3 regions of the Thalassolituus sp. ST750PaO-4 genome follow, and region 1 is predicted to be linked to each of the others. Evidence: predicted binding sites of a transcription regulator. Region 1 holds the regulator's gene; each other region holds the start of a gene.

The links. The regulator LexA, encoded in region 1, represses DNA repair genes until DNA is damaged. The targets are predictions, from matches to a motif close to TACTGTNTANNTANACAGTA.
Positions count from the first base shown of each region.
Region 2: a site for LexA is predicted at 5,212-5,231, ahead of uvrD (DNA helicase II). Genes of this name have one in related genera too.
Region 3: a site for LexA is predicted at 6,703-6,722, ahead of recA (recombinase RecA). Genes of this name have one in related genera too.

Region 1 is NZ_JABVCB010000001.1:72,865-81,148, forward strand. Features, by position in the region: gene HUF18_RS00300 (CsiV family protein) at 1-690, shown strand, start outside; gene HUF18_RS00305 (dihydrofolate reductase family protein) at 698-1,231, shown strand; gene HUF18_RS00310 (S-methyl-5'-thioinosine phosphorylase) at 1,317-2,063, opposite strand; gene nagZ (beta-N-acetylhexosaminidase) at 2,115-3,185, opposite strand; gene HUF18_RS00320 (L,D-transpeptidase) at 3,170-3,712, opposite strand; gene HUF18_RS00325 (TetR/AcrR family transcriptional regulator) at 3,761-4,405, opposite strand; gene lexA (transcriptional repressor LexA) at 4,672-5,271, shown strand; gene HUF18_RS00335 (cell division inhibitor SulA) at 5,304-5,750, shown strand; gene HUF18_RS00340 (hypothetical protein) at 5,861-6,112, opposite strand; gene HUF18_RS00345 (DUF6586 family protein) at 6,234-6,713, opposite strand; gene HUF18_RS00350 (YfaZ family outer membrane protein) at 6,739-7,311, opposite strand; gene htpG (molecular chaperone HtpG) at 7,516-8,284, opposite strand, start outside.
Region 2 is NZ_JABVCB010000005.1:627,462-635,745, forward strand. Features, by position in the region: gene HUF18_RS05275 (carboxypeptidase-like regulatory domain-containing protein) at 1-1,322, shown strand, start outside; gene HUF18_RS05280 (hypothetical protein) at 1,431-3,710, shown strand; gene HUF18_RS05285 (PA3496 family putative envelope integrity protein) at 3,758-3,931, opposite strand; gene HUF18_RS05290 (SIS domain-containing protein) at 4,224-5,078, opposite strand; gene uvrD (DNA helicase II) at 5,265-7,463, shown strand; gene HUF18_RS05300 (TRAP transporter substrate-binding protein) at 7,510-8,284, shown strand, end outside.
Region 3 is NZ_JABVCB010000013.1:261,013-269,296, forward strand. Features, by position in the region: gene HUF18_RS16655 (DUF368 domain-containing protein) at 1-772, shown strand, start outside; gene HUF18_RS16660 (peptidoglycan DD-metalloendopeptidase family protein) at 1,025-1,795, shown strand; gene rpoS (RNA polymerase sigma factor RpoS) at 1,879-2,856, shown strand; gene fdxA (ferredoxin FdxA) at 2,940-3,263, opposite strand; gene mutS (DNA mismatch repair protein MutS) at 3,483-6,101, opposite strand; gene HUF18_RS16680 (CinA family protein) at 6,176-6,661, shown strand; gene recA (recombinase RecA) at 6,791-7,828, shown strand; gene recX (recombination regulator RecX) at 7,809-8,284, shown strand, end outside.

The DNA.
Region 1 (8,284 bases):
ATTGATCAGGAACTCTGGCCTGAAGTGCTGGAAACCAGCGCCACCGAGGACAATGAATCCGGCAGTTTGCAGACCGAAGCGGATACCACACCCGACTACACCTGGTGGCTGAGTCCGGCACGTTACCAGCAACTGCATAATGCATTATTTGCAGGCTTTGGTTTTGCCCGCATCCCGAAAGCGGAATGGCCTGCCCCTTTGCAGCCATTGGCAGAACTGAAAATGGCCAATGAAGCCGAACGCATTAATAAGCGCAGTGATATGAAAGTGATCTGGCATCAGGCCTGGGTGGAACCCATTCAGGAAGAAGGCCAGGCAATCCGCCACAACCTGAATGTGCGCCTGCAGGACAAACTGGATATTCAGCTGACCGGCAACTTTGAACTGCACCGCAGCCGTTATCTGCATATCAATACCGACTTACAGGTACAGCAATACGAAATCCACGAACCGGCCGAACTGAGTGCGCTGACCTTACCCGCCAGCGACAACCGCGCCGATTACCGCAACGACCTGCTGGCCCAGACAGATATGGAAGCGTCCATGGCGGTTGATTTACCAGCCCCAATCCGCGCTGCACGGGTACAACAGAGCCGCCGTATGCGCAGTAACGAGCTGCACTACATTGATCACCCGATGCTCGGCATTGTGCTGAAAATTATTCCCGTTGAACGTGCCGAAGACCTTTAAGCCGACCATGAAAATCCGCTCCTTTATCGCCTGCAGCCTGGATGGTTTTATTGCCCGGCCGGATGGTGCACTCGACTGGCTGGAAAATCCGGCCTTTACCATCGCAGAAGAAGATTTCGGCTATGCGCAATTTATGGCCGGCACCAGCTGCCTGGTGATGGGTCGCAATACGTTCGAAAAAGTCCTCACCTTTGGAGAATGGCCCTATGAGGGCACACGCGTGATTTTGCTCAGCCAATCGCTTAAAGCCCTGCCGGAAACACACCGGGATAAAGCAGAATTAAGTGCCGAATCACCACTGACCTTAACCGAACGCCTGCAGCGCGAAGGCGAAGACTCACTTTATATTGATGGCGGCCGCCTGATTCAGTCGTTTCTGCGCACCGGATTGCTCAACGAGCTGATCGTGACCCGCATTCCGCTGCTGCTGGGCCGTGGAATTCCGTTATTCGGCGAACTGAACTGCGATACCCTACTGACCCTGCTTGCCAATAAAAGCTACGCCAATGGTTTTGTGCAGAGTCATTACCGTATCGGTTGAGGCCCGCTGATATAAGAAATACCAAATAAAAAAGCCCGGAAATTCCGGGCTTTTTTATTTGTCAGTTTCAGCAAAAAATGACGTCTTAAATCCGCTTCAGCGTCGCCGCCAGCAAATCACGCACCTGCTGCATACCGCCACTTAATACTGCACGGATTTCATCCATGGTAATTTCGCCTTCGCTTTTACCGGCTGCAGGATTAACCACCAGACAGATACTCGCATAAGGAATACCCAGTTCACGCGCCAGAGCGGCTTCCGGCATACCGGTCATACCCACCAGATCACAACCGTCTTTTTCCAGACGGTTAATTTCGGCGATGGTTTCCAGACGCGGGCCCTGAGTCGCAGCGTACACGCCAAAATCACACACCGGCAAGGCAATATCGGCGGCGGCAGAAATTAAAGCCTGACGCAGATTTTCATCGTAGGGATGCGTCAGGTCGATATGATCCAGCGGGCGGAATTCACCATCAAAAAAGGTACCCTCGCGCCCCCAGGTGTAATCAACCACCTGATGCGGAACCGAAATCACACCGGATTGCATGGCCGGATGAATACCACCTACGGCATTCACCGCAATAATGGCCTCTGCACCCTGCTCCTGCAGCGCCAGTAAATTTGCACGGTAATTAATTTTATGCGGCGGCACTGCATGCGGGTGTCCGTGGCGCGCTAAAAACAGCACGGTTTTATCATTCCAGCGACCTTCCTGAACCGCCGATGAAGGCTGACCCAGTGCGGTATTGACATCATGGCTGACGGTAATTTCCGGACCTTCGAGTTGGGTTAAACCGGTGCCACCAATAATGGCTATTTTATTAATGCTCATATCATTCCAACGTATTCAGACGGCGTCTTTAAAGGCACCGTTATTCATTATTCAGCGCAGATTTTCCAGCTGCGGTAAGATCGCAGAGCGGCGTTCGGCCAGCATGTTTTCCGACATATCGTCTGCTGTTCCCTGTAACCCGCCTGCGGTGCCTTGCAACCCGGCAAGACTCAGCGTCTGCCAGCCCGGCTGTTGTAATTGTTCACGTACAGCAAGGATGACTTGCTGCGCGGCCGAACGGTCATTACACACCAACAGCGCATTGGCACCCGCACGCATGGCACAGCCGGCACGTTCGGCGTAACTGCCAACACTGGCCGCACCGGCCATGGATAAATCATCACTGAAAATCACACCATTAAACTGCAGCTCGGTGCGCAGAATATTCTGCAGCCAGTGCGCAGAAAAACCGGCGGTATTGTCACTGTCGACCGCCGGATAAATCACGTGGGCGGGCATAATACCGCTTAACAGCCCCATCGACATCAGCGCATGAAAAGGCCCGATATCGTTATTCAGTTCAATGCGCGAACGAGCGTCCACCGGCAGCGCCAGATGCGAGTCTGCGGCAATGGCACCGTGACCGGGAAAATGCTTACCTACCGCCAGCATGCCGGCCTCATTCATACCACGTACAAAAGCAGAAGCCAGCGCAATAACGGTATCTGCATCATGACCAAAGGCACGGTCGCCAATCACCTGAGACACATCGGTTTCAATATCCAGCACTGGCGCAAAGCTCAGATGCACTCCCTGCTGACGCAGCTCGGCGGCCATCAGCCAGCCCAGTTCATGGGCCAGGGTCAGCGCTTCGGTGCTGTTGTGCTGATATTCTTTTTCCAGCGCCAGCATCGGCGGCAGACGGGTAAAGCCTTCGCGGAAACGCTGTACGCGACCGCCTTCCTGATCCACGCACAATAATAAATCCGGGCGCAGGCTGAGAATATCGCGGGTCAAAGCCTTTAACTGCTGTGGCGACTGATAATTACGCGCGAAAAAAATTAACCCGCAGATTTCCGGCTGCAATAAAAATTCACGGTCGGCAGCGGTTAATTCTGTACCGTCAATATCGGCAACCACACCGATACACTGGTTTAAATTCTGTGTTACAGATTGCGGCATGGGATCCTCGAAAAACTGTGCGGCTGAATCCACACCGGCGTACCGGCACTGACCAGTTCAAATAATTCAGTAATATCGCTGTTACGCATACGGATACAGCCATGAGACAGTGGCTGGCCCATAGGTTCAGAGTCCGGTGTGCCATGGATATAAATATAACGGCGCATGGAATCGACATTGCCCATACGGTTGACGCCGACTTCCAGTCCCTGCAGCCACAGAATGCGGGTTAAAATCCAGTCGCGTTGTGGTTGCTGTAGCGCCAGTTCAGGCGAATAAACTTCACCGGTCGGGCGCCGGCCAACAAATACGGTGTTCAGTGGCAAACCGGCACCAATAGCCGCACGGACACGGTGCCAGCCACGGGGGGTACAACCGGAATTTTCCTGTTCACCGGCACCATTAAGCGCCGTGGAAACCGGATAAAGATGGCAGATACCGGCGCTCGACACGCGCAGTACCTGATCCGCAATGGAAACTTCTATTAATGTTTGCGGTAACGCAGATTGCGCAGCCGTGGGCGCCATAGCAAAGGCCTGTTGGTAAAAAGCGAAAAACGGAAAGCCCGGCTCCGCTCAACCAGCCTGATGCGGAGCGTTAAGACCGGATGCGAGGAAAGGTATCAATTTATCAACAACCTGCGCAATATCCGAACCCTTGCCCAGATCGTGTTCCGCCATCGCCGTCAGTGAATCGGCCCCCGACAATGTAAACACCGTCGCCCCCAGCATAAAGTGGATACGCCAGAAACGGTCTTCATCGGAAAGTTCAGGAGTCGCAGCCGTCACCAGACGCATAAAGGCTTTAAACACCGGGCCATATTCTTTCTGCAGAAAACGGCGTAAATGCCCCTGCCCCTGGGTATAAGCCAGTCCCAGCAGGCGCATAAAGATACCCAGGCGGCGCGGGCTGTCATGTCCGGCACGCAGCGCCGTCTGCGACAGCAGCATTAATATGCCCGGTAATTCCGGTACCTTGCCATCCAGACGTGCCTGTACGGCATCCAGCTCACGTTCCAGATCTTCGCAGAATGGCGTCAGGAAACGGGCAAATACCGCCTGAATCAACGCCTTCTTAGAGCCAAAATGATAATTCACCGCCGCCAGATTCACTCCGGCCTTCGTGGTGATATTCCGCAATGAGGTCTCGGCAAAGCCACGCTCCGAAAACAACTCCTCTGCCGCATTCAGGATACTTTTTACCGTATCTTTCTGTGCCATAACCCTGCATCTGCCTTATCACGCTGTCGCGGCTTTATTGCCATCGCCGACAGTACAAAACAACTGTTTCAAACATACGTTTAAAACGAGATTTAGGCAACCCCATATACGGCCAAAGGCTAAAAGCCTCACTCCATTATCCGGGTCAGTACAACGGCGGTGAATACACCGCAATCCACAGACCTCTGATAACAGGGGTTTACACTGGATAAAATACTGTATACATTTACACCATACTGTATGGATCAACAGACTGGATAAGCATCATGATCAAGCTCACGGCACGACAACAGCAGGTTCTGGATTTCATCCGCTCCTCACTGGAAGAAACAGGATTTCCGCCCACTCGCGCCGAAATTGCTGCCGAGCTGGGCTTTAAATCGCCTAACGCCGCAGAGGAACACTTGAAGGCGCTGGCACGTAAAGGTGCGATTGAAATTATGCCCGGCGCTTCCCGCGGCCTGCGCATTGTTGAAGAGCAGAACCCGGGTCTGCCGATCGTTGGCCGTGTAGCCGCCGGTGAGCCTATCCTGGCTCAGGAACACATCGCCGATTACTGCGAGATTCCACCCAGCTTCTTCCGCCCTTCTGCAGACTTCCTGCTGGAAGTTCATGGCGACAGTATGAAGAACATCGGTATTCTCGACGGCGACTACATTGCGGTACACAAAGCCGAAACCGCCCGTAATGGCGAAATCATCGTTGCCCGCGTCGATAACGAAGTAACGGTCAAGCGCTACGAGAAGAAGCGTAATCAGGTGATTCTGCACCCGGAAAATGACGACTTTAAGCCCATTGAAGTTGATCTGCGGGAAACGGAATTTGCCGTTGAAGGTTTATACGTCGGCGTTGTACGCCGCAGCTAACAGCAACTGTTCACAGGTTCGGGGTGATTGTTATGCGTCAGTTATTACTCGGAATGGAAGAAGCCGGCTTATCTCTCAGCAGCCAGCAACCAGGCAGAATGACCAGGGTCAGCACCAGTGCGCTGCGCGGCAGTCTGACCGAGGTCATCGTCAGTGAAGGCGGTGCGATTCAGCCCATGCATTTGCTGCCGATGCTGGCACAGTGCAATGCGCATAAGCGCTGGCTGATGTGGCTGAGCCCGCACCGTCCGATGAATAAAAGCTGGCTGGAAAGCATGGGCCTGCAGCATTCGCCGGTGATTCATCTCGATCTGTGCAATGACACCCAGCTGGCCCTGTGCAGCAAAGTTCTGGCGGCCGGCAACAGTCATATGATTGTTGAATGGCAGGGCGAGCTGAGCAACCACGAACGGCAGGTCATTCGCCAGCAGGCCGACCAGAGCGGCAGCCATGTGGTGCTGATTCAGCGCCGCCCCTGAAGCGTAGAAAACGACGAACACAAAAAAAGCCCTGATCTTGATCAGGGCTTTTTTATGCTTTCAGCACAGCTTCACACGTACAGACTGTAGGCAATTCACTACAGCACAGCTCAGTGCAATCGTTGCTGATACTCAGGGGTGTCGAAGTCTTCGCGCTCAACTTCCATACCGGAAAGCTCGCCGACTTTACGTACACCGGCTTCCAGCATTACCCGCGCAACATCCATATGATGCGCCTGCAGGCTGGCCTTGGCATCTTCGGAAAAATGAATACACACCAGTGCATCGCTGTCCTGATCGTCGGCACGACGCAGGGCGATATCACCATTGGAAAGTTCTACGATTTCAAAAAAGCGCGCCATAACCGCCTCTCAAAACTGGGCGCGGGAGTGTATCACAGGATGTTTTCAATAGCTTGAGCGACACACAGAACCGTTAGTAATAAAAAGTAAACGGTTCTGCATAAATATGCTCATCAAGGAGTCAGCTTTCCTGACGATTGGCGCGCTGGTCTTCAATCAGGCGGGTCAGATCCTGCAGCCAACCGGCAACCGGTGAGTGCGGGGTGGCAACCAACGCAATCCGGCCCTGAGCCTCAACCGTCTGTACGGCCGCTGCCGGCTGATTCATTCCGGACGGACGTCCCTGAGCATCTGCCGCTGCCAGCATCTGTGCCAGCCAGGAAAATCCATTCTCCGCCAGATGCTGCAGCTCGCGCATTTCGCCGGTGGTCAGCGGCGCATTCTGCAGCAGTGATTCCAGAGAGCGGACAGGCTGACGATAAGCAACCATATCACCCAGTTCGGCCAGGTAAGACAGCCAGGCATCGCGCAGCTGATACAGCGCACTCTCTTCCAGCGCCTGCTTCAAGGCTGGAGCAGCCGACTGCTGAGCAGCCAGCTGTTCCAGCAACAACCGGCACTGATAGAGTTTCTGATTGGTGAAGCCAATCCACTGCGACATAGCCTGCTCCGGCGGAAAATTGAGATTAAAAGTCGATGGTCAGACCGAAGTGAGCACCATCGCCCAGTTTGTAACGGTCATTAATATCTTCAATACGGATGCTGTTGTAACGATAGCCGCCATAGATTCGTGCCGTAGGCAGCAGACTGAACTGCAGACGGATATCGCTGTTGATCATGTTTTCAGCATCACCGAATGATACAACCGGCGGCGCGTAATAGGCATAGCCCGCCAGACCAACATCCGGAGCTGCCGGGAAGCTGTAGCGGAAAAAGCCACCAACCCCCATAGCCGCGCCATCAAAATCATCGGTGGTAAAGGCAATCACTTTTGCACCCACACCGATATACAGGTGACTGGTTGATGGGCGCACATCCACTACGTGCAATCCCGCAGAAACCATATCACCGTCATCTTCATGATGCAGCGCAGCCAGATTAATGTGCAGCCCGGAACCCATCTGGGTGGCATCGTAAGCAACACGGGCGACATCATCGGCCAGACTGATATCCAGTGAACCACCTGCCTGTACCAGAGTCGGTAAAACCAGTGCACCGGCCGTCAGAATTCCCTGAGCGGTCATACGCAACATTTTCATAGTATTCCCCAATAATCAGATCACAGTACCGGCTGCTGCGCGGATAACCCGTCACTGTTCTCCCACTAATGGAGGCAACAGACAGCAGCTGATTTTTATTTGCCGGCATAATAGCAGTGCGGCGGCAGTGGTTAAACCACGGCCGCCGCAAGCAAGGCCTGTTTGATTAATATCAACAGGCCCTTAGACCAGTAAACGCTGTAATTAACGCATTAAATCGAGCAACAGTTTGTTCAGGCGCGCGACATATTCCGCCGGCTGCTTTAACTGGCTGCCTTCTGCCAGTTGTGCCTGGGCATGAATCACCTGCGCTAACTCGGCAAAGCGGCTTTCATCCTGCTCGCTGTCAAGACGTTCGATCAGCGGATGCGACGGATTAATTTCCAGGGCCGTTTCAGGCTCCGGAACCGCCTGCCCCGCTGCTTCCATCAGCCGGCGCATATGACCACCCATATCGTACTGGCCAACCACCAGACAAGCCGGGGAATCAGTCAGACGCGAGCTGACACGGACGGTTTTCACTTCACCTTCGAGGGCTTTCTGCACGCGCTCAACCAGATCTTTATGGGTTTCTTCCAGCGCTTTTTGCTGCTCTTTTTCCGCAGCATCCGCCAGTTCATCCAGATCCAGTTCGCCTTTGGTTACATCCTGGAAGACCTTGCCGTCGAAATCGGTCAGGTGACCAACCATCCACTCGTCAACACGGTCGGTGAGCAGCAGCACTTCAACACCCTTAGTACGGAAATATTCCAGATGCGGGCTGCTGGACACCGCTGCGTGGTTGTCGCCGGTGATGTAGTAAATCTTTTTCTGACCTTCACGCATGCGCGCAACATAGTCTTCCAGACCGACATTCTGTACGGCACTGTCACTCTTGGTGGTGGCAAAGCGGAACAGCTTGGCAATTTTTTCACGGTTAGCGAAATCTTCTGCCGGGCCTTCTTTCAGCACATCACCGAATTCATCCCAGAAG
Region 2 (8,284 bases), on a different contig from region 1:
ACCCTGATGCCCAGTCATTGATCGGTGCTCCGCTGCTGAACATCAACGCCGGTATGCTGGCTGACCAGGATAACTATGCCGATCCTACGGAGTCTCTGGATGATCTGTACGAGTCCAATGTGACAAACACCACAACCGGTGACTTCTACATTGACCCTGCACTGGGAATCTACGATGCGACCGCTTATGCAGCCTGGAGCACTGATCTGAGCCGTACCATCGCAGTTGCCTTTACCGAAGATTTGGCGTGGGTCGCTCCTGTTGCAGGTGATCTGACTAAGCCTGATGCGGCGAGCGTACCAGCCAGCACAGTAACAGCGGCACTGAGTAACTGGACGATCATGAACGATATCACTATCGCTTCTGATACTGATGTTGTGAATGCCGACCTTGTAGCATTCAGTGTTAACAATATTTTTACTTTGGGTAATACCGATGGTCAGACCGCTACAGTGATCGATTTCAGTGATCGCATCACCGATAACGCCGGTAATGTCTCAACCGCAGCTGCAAATGCTAAAGTCGTGATTAATGATGCTCTGCCACCAGTAATGACCCGTGCGGTTTATACCGGTAATGCATTGACTCTGACCTTTAACGAACCAGTTAAAGTCAGCACCGACACTGCCATTCCGGTTGTGACGCTGGATGGTGTAAACATCTTCCTGGATGAAGACACTATTGCAGCTCATAATGCTTCGGCTGCAGCCTCTCGTACCACGCTGACCATTCCGTTCACCACGGATAATGCTGATGACATGCTGCCTCTTAACCGTGCAGCTCTCTTTGACCTTGCTCAGTATGACGAGCAGGAAGTCAGCCTTGCTGGTGCAACTGTTGGTTTCCACGGCGCTCTGAGCTTCGTCAATGTACAGGATGACTTCGGTAATACCTGGGCTAATGACGCTGCCAACCTGACGGCGCCGACCTTCGCTGCTTTCGATAACCTGGGTGCGATGCAGATCACTGCACAGCCAGTAGCAACTGCGATTGCGAATGGTGTCAATACCATCACGCTGGTGTATACCTTCAGTCACGCAATTGATCTGGACGCTATGCTGGGTAATGCCTTCGGTACTAACCAGACTACTCTGAATGCTGCTGATGTGTTGACCATCATGACCTATACCGGTGCTGCAACTGTGGATAATGGTACTGCAACTAACGGAACGCTGTCTAACAATGGCAAAACTCTGACCGTTACTGTCGCTATGTCTGCTAATACTTTTGCTACCACTGAGACCTTAGGTTTCAGCGCTGCAGTCCCAAGCTTGTGGGATAGTGTTGATGCCGTTGCTGTTCCTGTACTGACCGTACAGTAAGCAAATTGGGAGGGACTCCGGTCCCTCCCATCTTTTAATGCAGAATTATTTTGAATACCGGTGTATTCAAAATAACTTTGCCTATCTTCGATAAAGGACTGGGTTTTCATGAAACGGATTGTGCTGGGTTTTTTCTTAAGCATGTCGCTGGCAAATGTTTCTGCTTACCAGAGTGGAACTGATGCCGGTGGTTATCGTTATATCGATTCTGCTGAGGAAGAAGTTACTTATGAATTTGCCGATATCAGTGCGAATCCTGATAGTGGCACACTCTCTCTGGGAGATGATCAGAGCACGCTCATCAATATAGGCTTTAGTTATAAATTCTATGATGTCGACTACACGCAGCTTTATGTAAGCTCTAATGGATTTATCTCTTTCACAAGTTCTAATCAGGGTTGCTGTTCTGGCCATCAGATACCGGGAAATAATGCTTTTTCGCGGCTTGGTGCCGGTATAGCGGCCTGGTGGGAGGATCTTAATCCAGGTAGTGGCGGTACGGTTCATTATTTGCTCAGTGGTACAGCTCCAGAGCGTGTATTAATTATCCAATTTAAAAATGTTCCTGCCTTTGGTAACAGTGGTCGCAACACTTTCCAGTACAAATTGTATGAAGGCAAAGAGGTTGCTGAAGTTCACTATCAGGAGCTTTACGGTGACAATGGCAATTATTCTGCGGGGATTTCCAGCAGCTCCACGGTAGGTACATCGCTATACTATGGTGTGGGTGGTAGTAGTCAGAATGCTGTTCCTGGTATAACACTGCCTTATGCTGTTCGTTATGAGCAGGCTGAAATCGGTTTTAGCTATAACGGTGGTAAACCGGTGGAATTGATTGCCCCCGGAAGTCAGCGGACAATGAATATTGATCTGAAGAGCTTTATGCCTACGGATCAGGATATGCAGTTCAGCTATCACAGTGTAAACAAAGCAGTATCGGTTTCTGGTCCGGGTTATCTCTCAATTAATGCCGGGGCAACGATCGTATTGCCACTTGAACTGACCTCGAGTCCGAGCGCAGAAGGTTTCTATGATGTGATCATCAGTGTTTCCAGTCCTGATAATGCCTTCCCTGCATTCACGATCGAGGTTCGCCTGAACACCTACAAGCTGGAGCAGATTACACCTTCCAGTTCTGATATTTCCCGTACGCCATCTCTCAGCTCAGATGGGCAGAGTGCTGCGCTACTTTCCAAAAGAGATCTTGCCAGTACCGGTAAATCAAACCTGGTTTATGATGCTTTCCTGTATAACCGGGCCCTCGACAGTTACCAGCAACTGACGGTTAATCCGGCAGGCAGAAATTGTAATAACGTGGTTATTTCGGGAGATGCCAGTACGGTTGCAATGCTGTGTAACAGCAGCCTTGATCCTACATTTCCTAATACAGGCGTAACCGACGAGCTGTACATTTATGATGTCGACTCCGGAACCCTGAGCAGGGCCCCTTATAATGTTATTGCAGACACGACAGCGGGCCGTTTAAGCATTAATTATGATGGCCAGGTTATCGCTTTTGTCAGCAGCATTAATCCGCTGGGAAGCAACACCGATGGCAGTAAAGAAGTATTCGCTTATCACCGCGGGCGGGAAAAGCTGATCCAGTTAACCGACTTCAATATCAATGGCATTGATAGTGTTGATCTTGATTATAACGGTGAGCGCTTTGTTGTTTCGGCTAACGGTAATCCGCTGGGTGCGAATGCAACGAACAGATATCAGGTATTTACAGGCACGATTGATAATGGCATTCAGCGTCAGATTACCATTGCCACTGCCCGTGATTCGAAGCAGGTAACAATCTCTGCAGATGGTGAGAAAATAGCTTTCAGCAGTAATGCCAGCCTTCTGGATACGAATAATCGCTACAATATTTTCGTGGCTTCATTCCGTGGCGAAGTTGAAAAGCAGATTACAGACTCCGCGTTGTTTGATTCTGTATTACCTTCGTTGTCGGGTGATGCTTCCCGGATAGCTTTTGTTTCCTCCGCCAGCCTCGATGACCGCGGATTGAGCAATAATTCAAATAATCAGGAAGCTTATGTTTATGATCTGAAGCGTGAGCGCGGTTATCAGGTAAGTGAAGTCAATGAAAGCCGTAACGTTGAAGATCTGACTCTTGCAGATAACGGCAATGCATTACTTTTCTCCGGTACAGCTGACTGGGATACCGGCAGCAACCCGAGCCGTACCCGACAGATGTTTATCATTGAAGGCTTTGGAGATAACAGTGTTTCCGGTTATGAGGAAGAAATGACACCATGGCCTGTTGTGAAGTCGGATAACGGGGAGTTTGCAGAGAAATTCATTTCTAACGGCGGTCATACCTCGTTGTTGTGGATTGCCGGATTGGCATTACTCGGTCTGCGACGTCGCAGGAATAAGTAAATAAAAAAGCCCGCTGAATGCGGGCTTTTTTATTGGATTTTGTTTAGTCAGATTTCTTCGGCGTAGAAATCTTCCAGATCGCGTTCCAGTCGCTTACGTTCCAGGTGGGCTTCAATAGCACGGCGTGCCATCAGTTTCTTTGACATCTGGGAGTCTTTATTAACAACGACTTTGCCTTCCTGATCAAAGGAGACAACTTCTTCGTGGGCTTCGAATTTCATTGCTGCTTCCATTATCTTTCCCTCTGGTTGATCACAGTAAATCCTGCTGTGATTTTTCTTTTTATTGGTTGCAAAAGAATGACAGTAAACGCTGTTCAGGCCAAATACTGTTCAGTGGCACTCAGGCGGTACAAAAGTACCCCCTATGGCGCTCAGCCCGCAGAAATAGTGGCATAGCATCCGCAGCTGTTTATTGAGGGATATTCGAAAGGAAGTGTACTGAGCAAAAAGTCATCGGCATTTTGAGGTTGTGTCGTAAAATGTCTGACCGTAAAATCTGGAACCTGACTGGTTAGTCAGATTCTAGCCGTAAAGACTTGATACTGCGCTTAATTGCATTTAGGTGTGCCGCAAACTCGGGTCCACGGCGCTGGGTTACGGCAACGGCCAGCATATCGATCACCATCAGATGGGCGATGCGCGAGGTCATTGGTGTGAATTGTTCGGTGTCTTCTTCAATATTGATATTGATTGGCAGATCGGCGGCCGCACTCAGAGCGGTGTTGGCGGGCGCCAGACTGACCACCATAGCGCCGTGTTGCTGGGCCAGCTGTACCGAGTGCAGCAGATCTTTGGTGCGGCCACTCTGGGAAATCGCCACCACCACATCCTGTTCGCTCAGCGTAACTGCCGACATCGACTGCATATGCGGATCACTGTAGGCAGCCGTGGCCACCTGCAGGCGGAAGAACTTGTGCTGGGCATCAATGGCTACCGCCCCGGAAGCGCCAAAACCGTAAAACTCTACCCGTCGGGCATTACTGATGGCATTGGCCGCGGCGGCCACCTGAGTGCTTTGCAGCTGCGTCTTCACCTGATGCAGACGCTGAATGGTGGTGTCGGCAATCTTGTCGCAGATATCTTCGATACTGTCGTCTTCGATGATGGCGAACTGGCCGATATTATTGGTGATCGCCATTTCCTGCGCGATACGAACCTTAAACTCCTGAAAGCCGTTGCAGCCAATACCACGGCAGAAACGCACGATGGTCGGTTCGCTGACCTGTGCTTCCTGCGCCAGATCGACGATGCGCATATGCATCACCTGTTGCGGGGCACGCAGCACGTACTCGGCAACCTTTACCTCAGACTTGCGCAGGCTGGGGATGGCGGCGGCGATTTCGGCCAGAATCGGGCTGTTTCTCACAACAGGATTTCCTGGTGTCGGCTGGTAAGCAGGGAATTATAAAGGGCTTTTTGCAGTGAAGCCTATGGAATACTGGCCGCAGACAGAATCTGGCCGCAGTGGTGGCGTTATACCAGGGGCGAATGCAGCAGGGTACTGTATAAAACAGCAGCATTTTTACCCCGGCATCTGATAGACTCGCACGCCATGGATATTTCATTACTTCTCGATCAGTTAAACGACGGCCAGCGCAATGCGGTGGCTGCAAGTTCACGTCATCAGCTGGTACTGGCCGGCGCCGGCTCGGGTAAAACCCGCGTGCTGGTGCACCGTATTGCCTGGCTGCTGCAGGTGGAAAATGTCTCGCCGTTTTCAGTGATGGCGGTGACCTTTACCAACAAGGCCGCCAAAGAGATGAAAGGCCGTCTGGAGCAGTTGCTGCAGATACCGGCGAATGGCCTGTGGGTAGGAACCTTCCACGGTCTGGCGCACCGCCTGCTGAAACTGCACTGGCGCGAAGCACGGTTGCCGCAGCACTTTCAGATTCTCGACAGCGACGATCAGCAGCGGCTGATCAAGCGGCTGATGAAAGCCAACAATATTGATGACAGCCGCTATCCACCGAAGCAGATTCAGTGGTTTATCAACGAACAGAAAGATGAAGGTCGCCGCGCAGCGCATGTGATGCCATCGGCCGATCCATTCTCGCGCACCATGCAACAGGTCTATCAGCTGTATGAAGACAACTGTCAGCTGAACGGACTGGTGGACTTCGGTGAGATTCTGCTGCGTGCGCACGAACTGTGGTTACATCACCCGGATGTACTGGAGCATTATCAGCAGCGCTTCCGCAATATTCTGGTCGACGAGTTTCAGGATACCAACAACATCCAGTACGCCTGGATCCGCATGCTGGCCGGGGATCGTGTGTCGGTGATGGCGGTGGGCGATGACGATCAGTCTATTTACGGCTGGCGCGGTGCCAATATCGATAATATCCGTAACTTCCAGCACGATTTCCCCGGTGCCGAACTCATTAAGCTGGAACAGAATTACCGCTCGACCAAAACCATTCTGGAAGCTGCCAACGCGGTGATCGCCAACAACACCGGACGTCTGGGCAAGAGCCTGCACACCGAAGGTGAAGAAGGCGAAACCATCCAGCTGTACAGCGCGTTTAACGAGCAGGATGAAGCGCGGTATATCGCCGATCAGGTTGATGAGTGGGCACGCAGTGGCCGTCAGCGTGCCGAAATGGCCGTGCTGTACCGTTCCAATGCGCAGTCGCGTACGCTGGAAGAAGCCTTGTTGCGTGCCGGTATTCCTTACCGCATTTATGGTGGCCAGCGTTTCTACGAGCGGCTGGAAATTAAAAACGCTCTCGCCTATCTGCGTTTATTACTGAACCGTCAGGATGATGCTTCGGTTGAGCGTGTTATTAATGTTCCGGCGCGCGCAATTGGCGAAAAAACCGTGGATATTCTGCGCAGCTATGCCCGCGATCAGGGCAGCTCGTTGTGGGCGGCGGCAGAAGCGGCGGTACAGCATGGCATGCTGCCGAAGCGTGCCAGTGCTGCGGTACAGAGTTTTCTCGATCTGGTCGAGGAAATGAGCGTCGGTATCGACGAGCTGGAGCTGCATGAAATTGTCGATCAGGTCATTAATCAGAGCGGTCTGATTGAGCACCATAAAAAAGAAAAAGGTGAAAAGGGCCAGGCGCGTCTCGATAACCTTGAAGAATTAATCAATGCCGCCCGTCAGTTTGAAAGCGATGATGGTTTTAATGCTGACGACAACGATGATGCCGAAACCAATGAGCTGGCATTATTCCTCGACCGCGCGGCGCTGGATGCCGGTGACGGTCAAGCCGACGAATATGAAGATGCTGTGCAGTTAATGACACTGCATTCGGCTAAAGGTCTGGAATTTCCACAGGTGGTTCTGGCCGGTCTGGAAGAAGGTTTATTCCCGCATAAAATGTCGATGGACGAAGCCGAAGGCCTCGAAGAAGAGCGGCGTCTGGCCTATGTCGGCATTACCCGGGCAATGGAAAAACTGATTATTACCCATGCTGAAAGCCGGCGTTTACACGGCCAGGAAAATTACAGCACGCCATCGCGTTTTATCCGCGAAATTCCGTCCGAACTGATTGCCGAAGTCCGGCTGAAAAACAGCGTCAGCCGGCCACTGACGGCCCGTGATCCTTCAGCAAGAATGAAGCAGCCGTCTTTCGTGCACGGCAATCTGCCCTACACCTTAGGCCAGCGCGTGTACCACGAAATGTTCGGTGAAGGTACGGTGCTGCAATTTGAAGGGCAGGGCAGCGGTTTGCGTGTGCAGGTTAATTTTGATGACGCCGGCAGCAAATGGCTGGTGGCCAGCTTTGCCAAACTGGATGCACTTTAATTCAGAACAAAATACGGTTGAAACAATAACAAGGAGTAAACGCAACATGAAACGCCTGACGACCCTGCTGCTGTCCGTAGTGGCTATCGCCGGACTCAGTGGCTGCCAGAAAGATGCAGAACAAGCCGCTGTAGCCGCACCGCAGCAAACCTTTAAATGGAAGCTGGTAACGTCCTGGCCAAAAAATTTCCCCGGCCTTGGTACGGCGCCAGAGCGTTTTGCGACGATGGTGAACGATATGTCCGCCGGCCGTCTGCAGATCAAAGTCTACGGTGCCGGTGAGCTGGTTCCGGCACTGCAGGTGTTCGATGCGGTATCTCAGGGTACAGCCGAAATGGGTCACAGTGGTGCGTATTACTGGAAGGGCAAAGCCGCTGCGGCACAGTTTTTTACCTCGGTACCTTTCGGTCTGACAGCGCAGGAAATGAACGGCTGGATTCAGTACGGTGGTGGTCAGCAATTATGGGAAGAGGTTTACGCGCCGTTTAATTTATTACCGCTGCCGGGTGGCAATACCGGCGTGCAGATGGGCGGCTGGTTTAATAAAGGAATTAACAGCGTCTCCGATCTCGAAGGTCTGAAAATGCGTATTCCGGGTCTGGGTGGTGAAGTGCTGGCCCGTGCCGGTGGTACGCCGGTGACCTTGCCTGGCGGTGAAATTTTTACCTCGCTGCAGACCGGTGCCATCGACGCTACCGAATGGGTTGGCCCGTATAATGATCTGGCATTTGGCTTATATAAGGTCGCTAAACATTATTACTATCCGGGCTGGCATGAGCCGGGTTCGATGATGGAATTTGTGATTAATAAAACTGCCTTCG
Region 3 (8,284 bases), on a different contig from region 1:
TATCAACCTGCAGGCACTGAAAACGCTGTTTAACGACGGCCCGCGCGCTTTCTGGCAAAGCATTAACGGCACCTTTCTGCTGGTGCTGGGCAGCGGCATCCTGCTGGCACTGTTGTCGCTGGCGCGTGGAATTCACTATCTGCTGATGAACTATCCGGTGTGGCTGTGGGCCTTCTTCTTCGGCCTGATTCTGGCCTCCTGCTGGCATATCGGCAAAGAAATCGGACGCTGGGGCCTGGCACAACTGGTGTTGCTGGTATTGGGCGCCATCATCGCCGGCTTTATCAGCACTGCATCGCCAACTTCGGTCACGCCGACACCACTGATTATTCTGCTGGCCGGCAGCATTGCGATCTGCGCCATGATCCTGCCAGGGATCTCAGGCAGCTTTATTTTGCTGTTGATGGGGCTGTATGAGCCGGTTCTCGGTGCCGTGCGGCAACTGGATATACAACTGCTGGGCACCTTTGCGGTGGGTGCTGCTATCGGTTTGATGGCTTTTTCGCGTCTGCTGAGCTGGTTACTGCATCACTATAAAGATGCCATGTTTGCATTGCTGACGGGCTTTATGGCGGGTTCCCTGCTGAAAGTCTGGCCCTGGAAAGAAACCCTGAGTACGCGCCTGAACAGCCATGGGGCAGAGGTACCTTTTATCCAGAGCAATATCCTGCCGGACAGTGGTTTATCCTTATTGCTGGCGCTGGGATTGATGCTGGCGGGAGCTTTATTGGTTCTTGGACTTGAGCGTTTTGCGTCCAGAACGGCGCAGTAGTTTTCGTTCGCCCAGAGAGAACAAGTGTTAACTAAAAATAAAAATCTGCAAGTAAGCAATACGGGTTTTTTGTGAAAACGGGTAGAGTTCCGTATATAAGCCGCAAATCTGATAAAAACTTTGAATTTTTTAGACTTATTTAGAATAAGTATTTTATTTTTAAGTGTCTTTGGTTAAAAACAATCAGGCGCGCCGCAGGGCTCAAAAAGCTGTCATTTTTGAGTGTCAAAAAACAACCACCGACGGACGACGATGAAAGCACTGACCACTGTCATATTAGTCACGATAGCTACACTATTAACAGGGTGTCTTTCTGGCCGAGAATTTGTCTCAGTTGAAGAGAAGTTCAGTAAAGGACAAACCGCGACGGGTTTCCATCTTGTCGAACGGGGTGAGACGCTGTTTTCTATCGCCTGGCGTTACGGAATCGATTATCGGGAGTTGGCGAGCGCTAACTCAATAGCCAGCCCCTATGTTATCTATCCTGGTCAAAAGATTGACATAAGAAATGTCGCCCGCCGTTCTGCTCCGGTCACGGTTACTGCCGTCGAAAATCCGTCAAAACCGCTGCCAAAAAGTCAGAGGCCAGCTAAGCCTCCTGTCAAAACAAGTCATAACACGCCAAAAAATAGCGACAATGCAGCCGATACTGACTGGAAATGGCCGGTAAACGGCCGTTTGATTGGTCATTTTTCAACCAAAAAACCCGTGAACAAGGGGATTGATATCGCCGGTGCTTTGGGAGAATCTGTTTTGGCAGCAGCGGCAGGAACCGTGGTTTACGCGGGTCAGGGCTTACGCGGTTATGGCAACTTAGTCATCGTCAAACATAACGATACTTACCTCAGCGCCTACGCCCACACCAGCCGCATTCTGGTCAGCGAACAAGAAGTCGTTAAAGCTGGCCAGAAGATTGCCGAAATAGGATCTACTGGTACCGACAAAGTGAAACTTCACTTTGAGATCCGAAGAAACGGCAAGCCGGTTGATCCGCTCAGATACTTACCCAGCCGGCCTGGGTAGAGCGGTCGGAAATTAATCAGTCGTTCTGGCATAAAACCTGTTTCGGTTCAGGTTCAGGACGATAACCAAAGGCGGGAATGAACATGGCAGTACAACAACGAGAACTACGCGAAGAAGACGTTTTTGATGATGTAGAAGCGCTGGCACTGGTGGAAGAGTCTGAGTCTGAACAGGATTCGGCAGACGAAACAACAGAACGCTTTGCGGCAGATACATCCTACAAAACGATGGATGCTACTCAGTTGTATCTCAATGAGATTGGGTTTTCCCCACTGCTGTCTGCGGAAGAAGAAGTGCACTATGCACGTCTGGCCCGCAAGGGTGATGAGATGGGTCGCCGTCGCATGATTGAAAGTAACCTGCGACTGGTGGTGAAGATTTCACGCCGTTACGTTAACCGCGGCTTATCGCTGCTGGATCTGATCGAAGAGGGCAACCTTGGTCTGATCCGCGCGGTTGAGAAGTTTGATCCGGAACGCGGGTTCCGCTTCTCTACCTACGCCACCTGGTGGATCCGTCAGACCATCGAACGGGCGATCATGAATCAGACCCGTACCATCCGTCTGCCGATTCACGTGGTCAAAGAACTCAACGTTTACCTGCGTGCAGCCCGTGAGCTGACCCAGAAACTGGATCATGAGCCAAGCGCAGAAGAAATCGCAGCTCTGCTGGAAAAACCGGTAGAAGATGTAAAACGCATGCTCAAACTGAATGAGCGTGTAACCTCGATTGATACTCCACTGGGACCGTCATCAGATAAATCCATTCTGGATACCATTGCTGATGAGCGTGTAACCGATCCGGGTGAAGAACTGCAGAATCAGGATATTCAGTCCAATCTGGATCGCTGGATTGAAGAACTGCCAGAGAAGCAACGTGAAGTATTATCCCGCCGCTTTGGTCTGCGTGGTTATGAAACCAGCACTCTGGAAGATGTGGGTCGCGAAATCGGTCTGACCCGTGAGCGTGTTCGTCAGATCCAGGTCGAAGCCCTTAAGCGTCTGCGTGAGATCATGGAGAAGCAGGGTCTGAACGCAGCCACTCTGTTTGGTGATGCCTGATCACTGAACAGCAGCAATAAAAAAGCGGCCATTGGCCGCTTTTTTATTGCCCGGGGTTTAACCCGGATGCTGAGCTGGAAAACTCAGCGCTCAAGATGCTGCAGTTTGTCCGGAACGCCATCCCACTCCTCGGCATCCGGCAGCGATTCTTTTTTCTCGCTGATGTTCGGCCATACTTCGGCCAGTTCTGCGTTCAGTTCAATGTACTGTTCCTGACCGGCCGGTACTTCGTCTTCGGAGAAAATCGCTTCTGCCGGGCACTCAGGCTCACATAGTGCACAGTCGATACACTCATCCGGGTGAATCACCAGAAAGTTCGGACCTTCGTAGAAACAGTCAACCGGGCAGACTTCCACACAGTCGGTGTACTTACATTTCACGCAGTTATCAGTAACGACGAACGTCATCTGGGGTATCTCCTAATCTCGCAAATCATCGGCGCTTTCCCCCGGTTCTTGGCAGACTGATAAGATACTCAGTCTCCGGGTGTTTAGTAATCCGCCATTCTAGGTAGGAGCGGGCAAGTGGGCAAGTTCGTCCGCTATAAATATGGGTTATAGCCAACGGCCTAATGGTTCTAACGAAGTCGTAAAAACCTGCACGCTGGCTATAAGAAGGCCGCTACTTTACAGCAGCGCCTTCAGTTCATACATCAGTTCCAGTGCCGCCCGTGGTGACAAATCGTCCGGATTCAGTGCGGCCAGACGCTCTTCAACGGCTGACGGCAGGGCAGCAAACAGATCATTCTGCAGCGGCTGATCGGCTTTTGCCGCTTTATGCGTCACAGGTGCAGTGTTCTCTGCACCGCTGGTAAAAGACGTTGGTATAGCCGCAGGGCTGACGCCGGAGCTTTGCTCCAGATGCAGCAGCTGCGCTTTGGCCTGCTGAATCACGCTGTCCGGTACGCCGGCCAGCTGGGCGACCTGCAGACCATAACTCTGACTGGCCGGGCCCTGTTCTACCGAGTGCAGGAAGATAATACGGTCGTCGTGTTCGGTGGCTTTCAGATGCACGTTAACCACATTGCTGTGGTTTTCCGGCAGGGCGGTCATCTCGAAATAATGGGTGGCAAACAGAGTAAATGCACCGATATGTTCGGCCAGATGTGCGGCACTGGCCCAGGCCAGAGACAGGCCATCGAAGGTGCTGGTACCACGGCCAACTTCATCCATTAATACCAGGCTCTGGGCGGTGGCATTGTGCAGGATATTGGCGGTTTCGGTCATTTCCACCATAAAGGTCGAACGGCCACCGGCGACATCATCGGAAGAACCCATGCGGGTAAAAATCCGGTCAATCGGGCCCAGGGTGCAGCTCTCGGCGGGCACATAACTGCCGATATGCGCCAGCAGGGCAATCAGTGCAACCTGACGCATATAGGTCGATTTACCGCCCATGTTCGGACCGGTAATGATCTGCATATTCTGCTGGGCATCGAGGCGGGTATCGTTGGCGACAAAGGGATCGACGATCAGATTTTCGATTACCGGATGACGCCCCTGCTGAATATCGACCACCGCGTCGCTGACCAGTTGCGGCTGAACAAAACGCAGGCTTTCGGCACGCTCGGCCAGATTCGACAATACATCCAGTTCAGACAGCGCCGCGGCGCACACCTGTAACGGAATCAGCTCTTCGGCCAGCGCCTGTACCAGTTCGTCGTACAGAGCTTTTTCGCGGCTTAACGCCCGGCTTTTGGCACTCAGGGCTTTGTCTTCGAAGGTTTTAAGCTCCGGCGTAATAAAACGTTCGGCGTTTTTCAGCGTCTGGCGACGGATATATTCCGTAGGCGCGGCATCGGACTGGGCTTTGGATATTTCGATGTAATAGCCGTGCACGCGGTTGTAGCCGACTTTTAAGGTGCTGATGCCGGTACGTTCTTTTTCCTGCTCTTCGAGTTTAATTAAATAATCGCCGGCGTTTTCGCTCAGTGCGCGCAGTTCATCCAGCTCGCTGTCGTAGCCTTCGGCGATCACACCGCCGTCGCGGATAATGACCGGCGGGTTTTCAATAATGGCTTTGCTCAGGCGTTCAACCCAGTGCGGGAATTCCTGCGCCCGTTCCAGTAACTGTTCGGCCAGTGTGCTGTCGAGGCGGGTTAGCTGCTGGCGGATATCGGGCACGATGGCCAGCGCATCACGCAGCCGTGCGAGGTCGCGCGGGCGGGCGGAGCCCAGTGCTACGCGCGATAGAATACGTTCAATATCGCCGACCTGTTTCAGGCTGCTGTGCAATTCTTCGGCGGCGTAATGCTGAATAAGCTGGGCGATGAATCCCTGCCGTTGTTGCAGCAGTGCCTGGTCGCGCAGCGGACGGTTCAGCCAGCGTTTGAGCAAACGGCTGCCCATCGCCGTGGCGGTTTTATCCATGATCCAGGCCAGCGTGTGCTGACTGTCGCCTTTCTGGTTGATGTCGATTTCCAGATTCCGGCGACTGGCGGGGTCGATAATAATCGCGTCATCCGGCTGCTCGATCTGCAGCGAGCGGATATGCGGCAGATTATTGCGCTGGGTTTCCTGAGCGTAATTCAGCAGTGCGCCGGCAGCACGGATCGCCACCGTCATATGCTCACAGCCAAAGCCACGCAGGTCGCGGGTTTTTAACTGCTGGGTCAGCAGGCGGAATGCGGTGTCGGATTCGTAGTGCCAGGGCGCCTGTAATTTCGCCCCCTGGCGTTCACGCAGACCGGCGGGCTGGCGCTGATCTTCGTTGAGTAATAATTCCGCCGGACGCAGACGTTCGATCTCGGCCAGTAAAGCATCTTCACCGTCGACCTCCAGCACCGAGAAACGACCGGAACTGATTTCCAGCACGGCTAAACCATGGCGTTGTTGCTCAGAACAGAGGGCAACCAGCAGGTTGTCGGAACGCTCATCCAGAAAAGCTTCATCGGTCAGGGTGCCTGGTGTAATCACCCGCACGACTTTGCGTTCGACAGGCCCTTTGCTGGTCGCCGGGTCGCCGATCTGTTCGGCAATCGCCACCGACACGCCCTGCTTTACCAGCCGGGCGATATAGTTTTCGGCAGCATGGTATGGAATACCGGCCATCGGAATCGGCTCGCCGCCGCTCTGACCGCGGGCGGTTAAGGTAATGTCGAGCAGCTGTGCCGCACGTTTGGCGTCGCTGTAAAATAATTCGTAAAAATCGCCCATGCGATAAAACAGCAGAGTGTCGGAGAATTCGGCTTTGATGCGGAAATACTGTTGCATCATCGGCGTGTGCTGGGCGGTTGCCTGGCTCATCGGGCGAGTGTCCTTAAAAAACGGGCGTGTTAATGTAAACGGCAGATTGTAAGTGATTCCGCGAGGATACAGAAATGAGCCCTGAACTGAATGCTTCTGTTGCCGTACTGGCTGAAATTCTGCAGAGCCGTAATCTGCGGCTGGTCACTGCGGAGTCCTGTACCGGTGGCGGTATTGCCAGTGCGCTGACCGATCTGGCCGGCAGTTCGAACTGGTTTGAATGTGGTTTTGTAACCTATTCCAACGAAGCCAAAGTCCGCTACCTCGGCGTACCACCGGCGATTATTGAGCAGTTTGGTGCGGTCAGCGAAGAGACGGTGCGCGCCATGGTGGCCGGTGCCGTCAATAACAGTCTGGGTGATCTGGCGGTAGCGGTCAGTGGTGTGGCCGGGCCCGGCGGAGGCTCCGAAGATAAACCCGTGGGTACCGTCTGGTTTGCCTGGGGAAACGCCGAGCAGCAGATTACGGAATGCTGCCACTTTCCCGGTAACCGCGAACAGGTGCGCGCACTGGCGGTTGTGCATGGTATTCAGGGCTTATGCCGCTGGCTGTCCTGCTGACAAAAAAGAAGGGTTGGCGCTGAGAATAAGCTGTGCTTAAATACTGGTTAAATTTACAGTGATTGGTCATGGGCAGGTAACAGACCGGTCAGACAGACTAACCAGATTAAACACAGACAGGACAGAGCGATGGATGCTAACAAACAGAAAGCACTTGATGCGGCACTGAGCCAGATTGAACGTCAGTTTGGTAAAGGCGCCATTATGAAGATGGGCGAGCAGCCGCGCGAAGCCATTCCTGCTATCTCCACAGGTTCTCTGGGGCTGGACATCGCTCTGGGCATTGGCGGTCTGCCACAGGGCCGGATCGTTGAAATCTACGGCCCGGAAAGCTCAGGTAAAACCACACTGTGTTTATCGGTGATGGCGCAGGCGCAGAAAATGGGCAAATCCGTTGCCATTATCGATGCCGAGCACGCTCTGGATCCGCTGTATGCCGAGAAGCTGGGTATCGATCTCAACAACCTGCTGGTATCGCAGCCGGATACCGGTGAACAGGCACTGGAAATCTGTGACAGCCTGGTACGCTCCGGCGCAGTGGATGTCATCGTTGTCGACTCCGTTGCTGCACTGGTTCCTAAAGCTGAGATCGAAGGTGAGATGGGCGACAGCCATGTTGGTCTGCAGGCGCGTCTGATGTCTCAGGCTCTGCGTAAAATTACCGGTAACGTTAAAAACGCCAACTGTCTGGTGATCTTTATTAACCAGATCCGGATGAAAATCGGCGTTATGTTCGGCAGTCCGGAAACCACGACCGGTGGTAACGCGCTGAAGTTCTATTCTTCTGTACGTCTGGATATCCGCCGTATCGGTTCGGTTAAACAGGGCGACGAAGTTATTGGTAACGAAACCCGCGTTAAAGTGGTGAAAAATAAAGTATCGCCACCGTTCAAGCAGGCCGAGTTCCAGATCATGTACGGTCAGGGTATTTACCACATGGGTGAGGTGATCGACCTGGGTGTTAAGTGTGGCCTGGTGGATAAATCCGGTGCCTGGTACAGCTATAAAGGCGACAAGATCGGGCAGGGTAAAGCTAATGCTGCACTGTTCCTGCAGGATCACCCTGAAATGGCTGCAGAAATTGAAGCCGGTATCCGCAGCCAGATGCTGACGGTAGCCGTAGCATCTGACATTACCAGTGAAGTGGATGAAGAAACCGAAGCCTGAGCTGACGCAGGCTGAATTACGCCGGGCGGCTGTTGATCTGCTGTCCCGGCGTGATTATTCCCGCCGCGAACTGACGCGTAAACTCTCCCCGAAAGCCGCTGACCCTGACGATGTGGAAACGGTTCTTGATGACCTCGCCGAGCGTCACTGGCAATCCGATGAACGTTTTGCCGAGTCTTTCCTCAACAGCCGCTGTCAGCGTTATGGTCCTGTGCGCCTGCAACAGGAGTTGCGTGAAAAGGGTCTGAACGCAGAGCAGATTCAGAGTGCTATCGCCAATCTCAGTGTCGACTGGTATGAGCTGGCACTGGACCTGGCACAACGCAAATGCCCCGGCGGGCTACCGCCACAGGATATGCGTGAACGCGCCCGCTTATATCGTTTTCTGGCCTATCGTGGTTTTACGGGTGAGCAAACCAGTTATGCCCTTGAGCAGCTGGCTATGGCTGAACATTC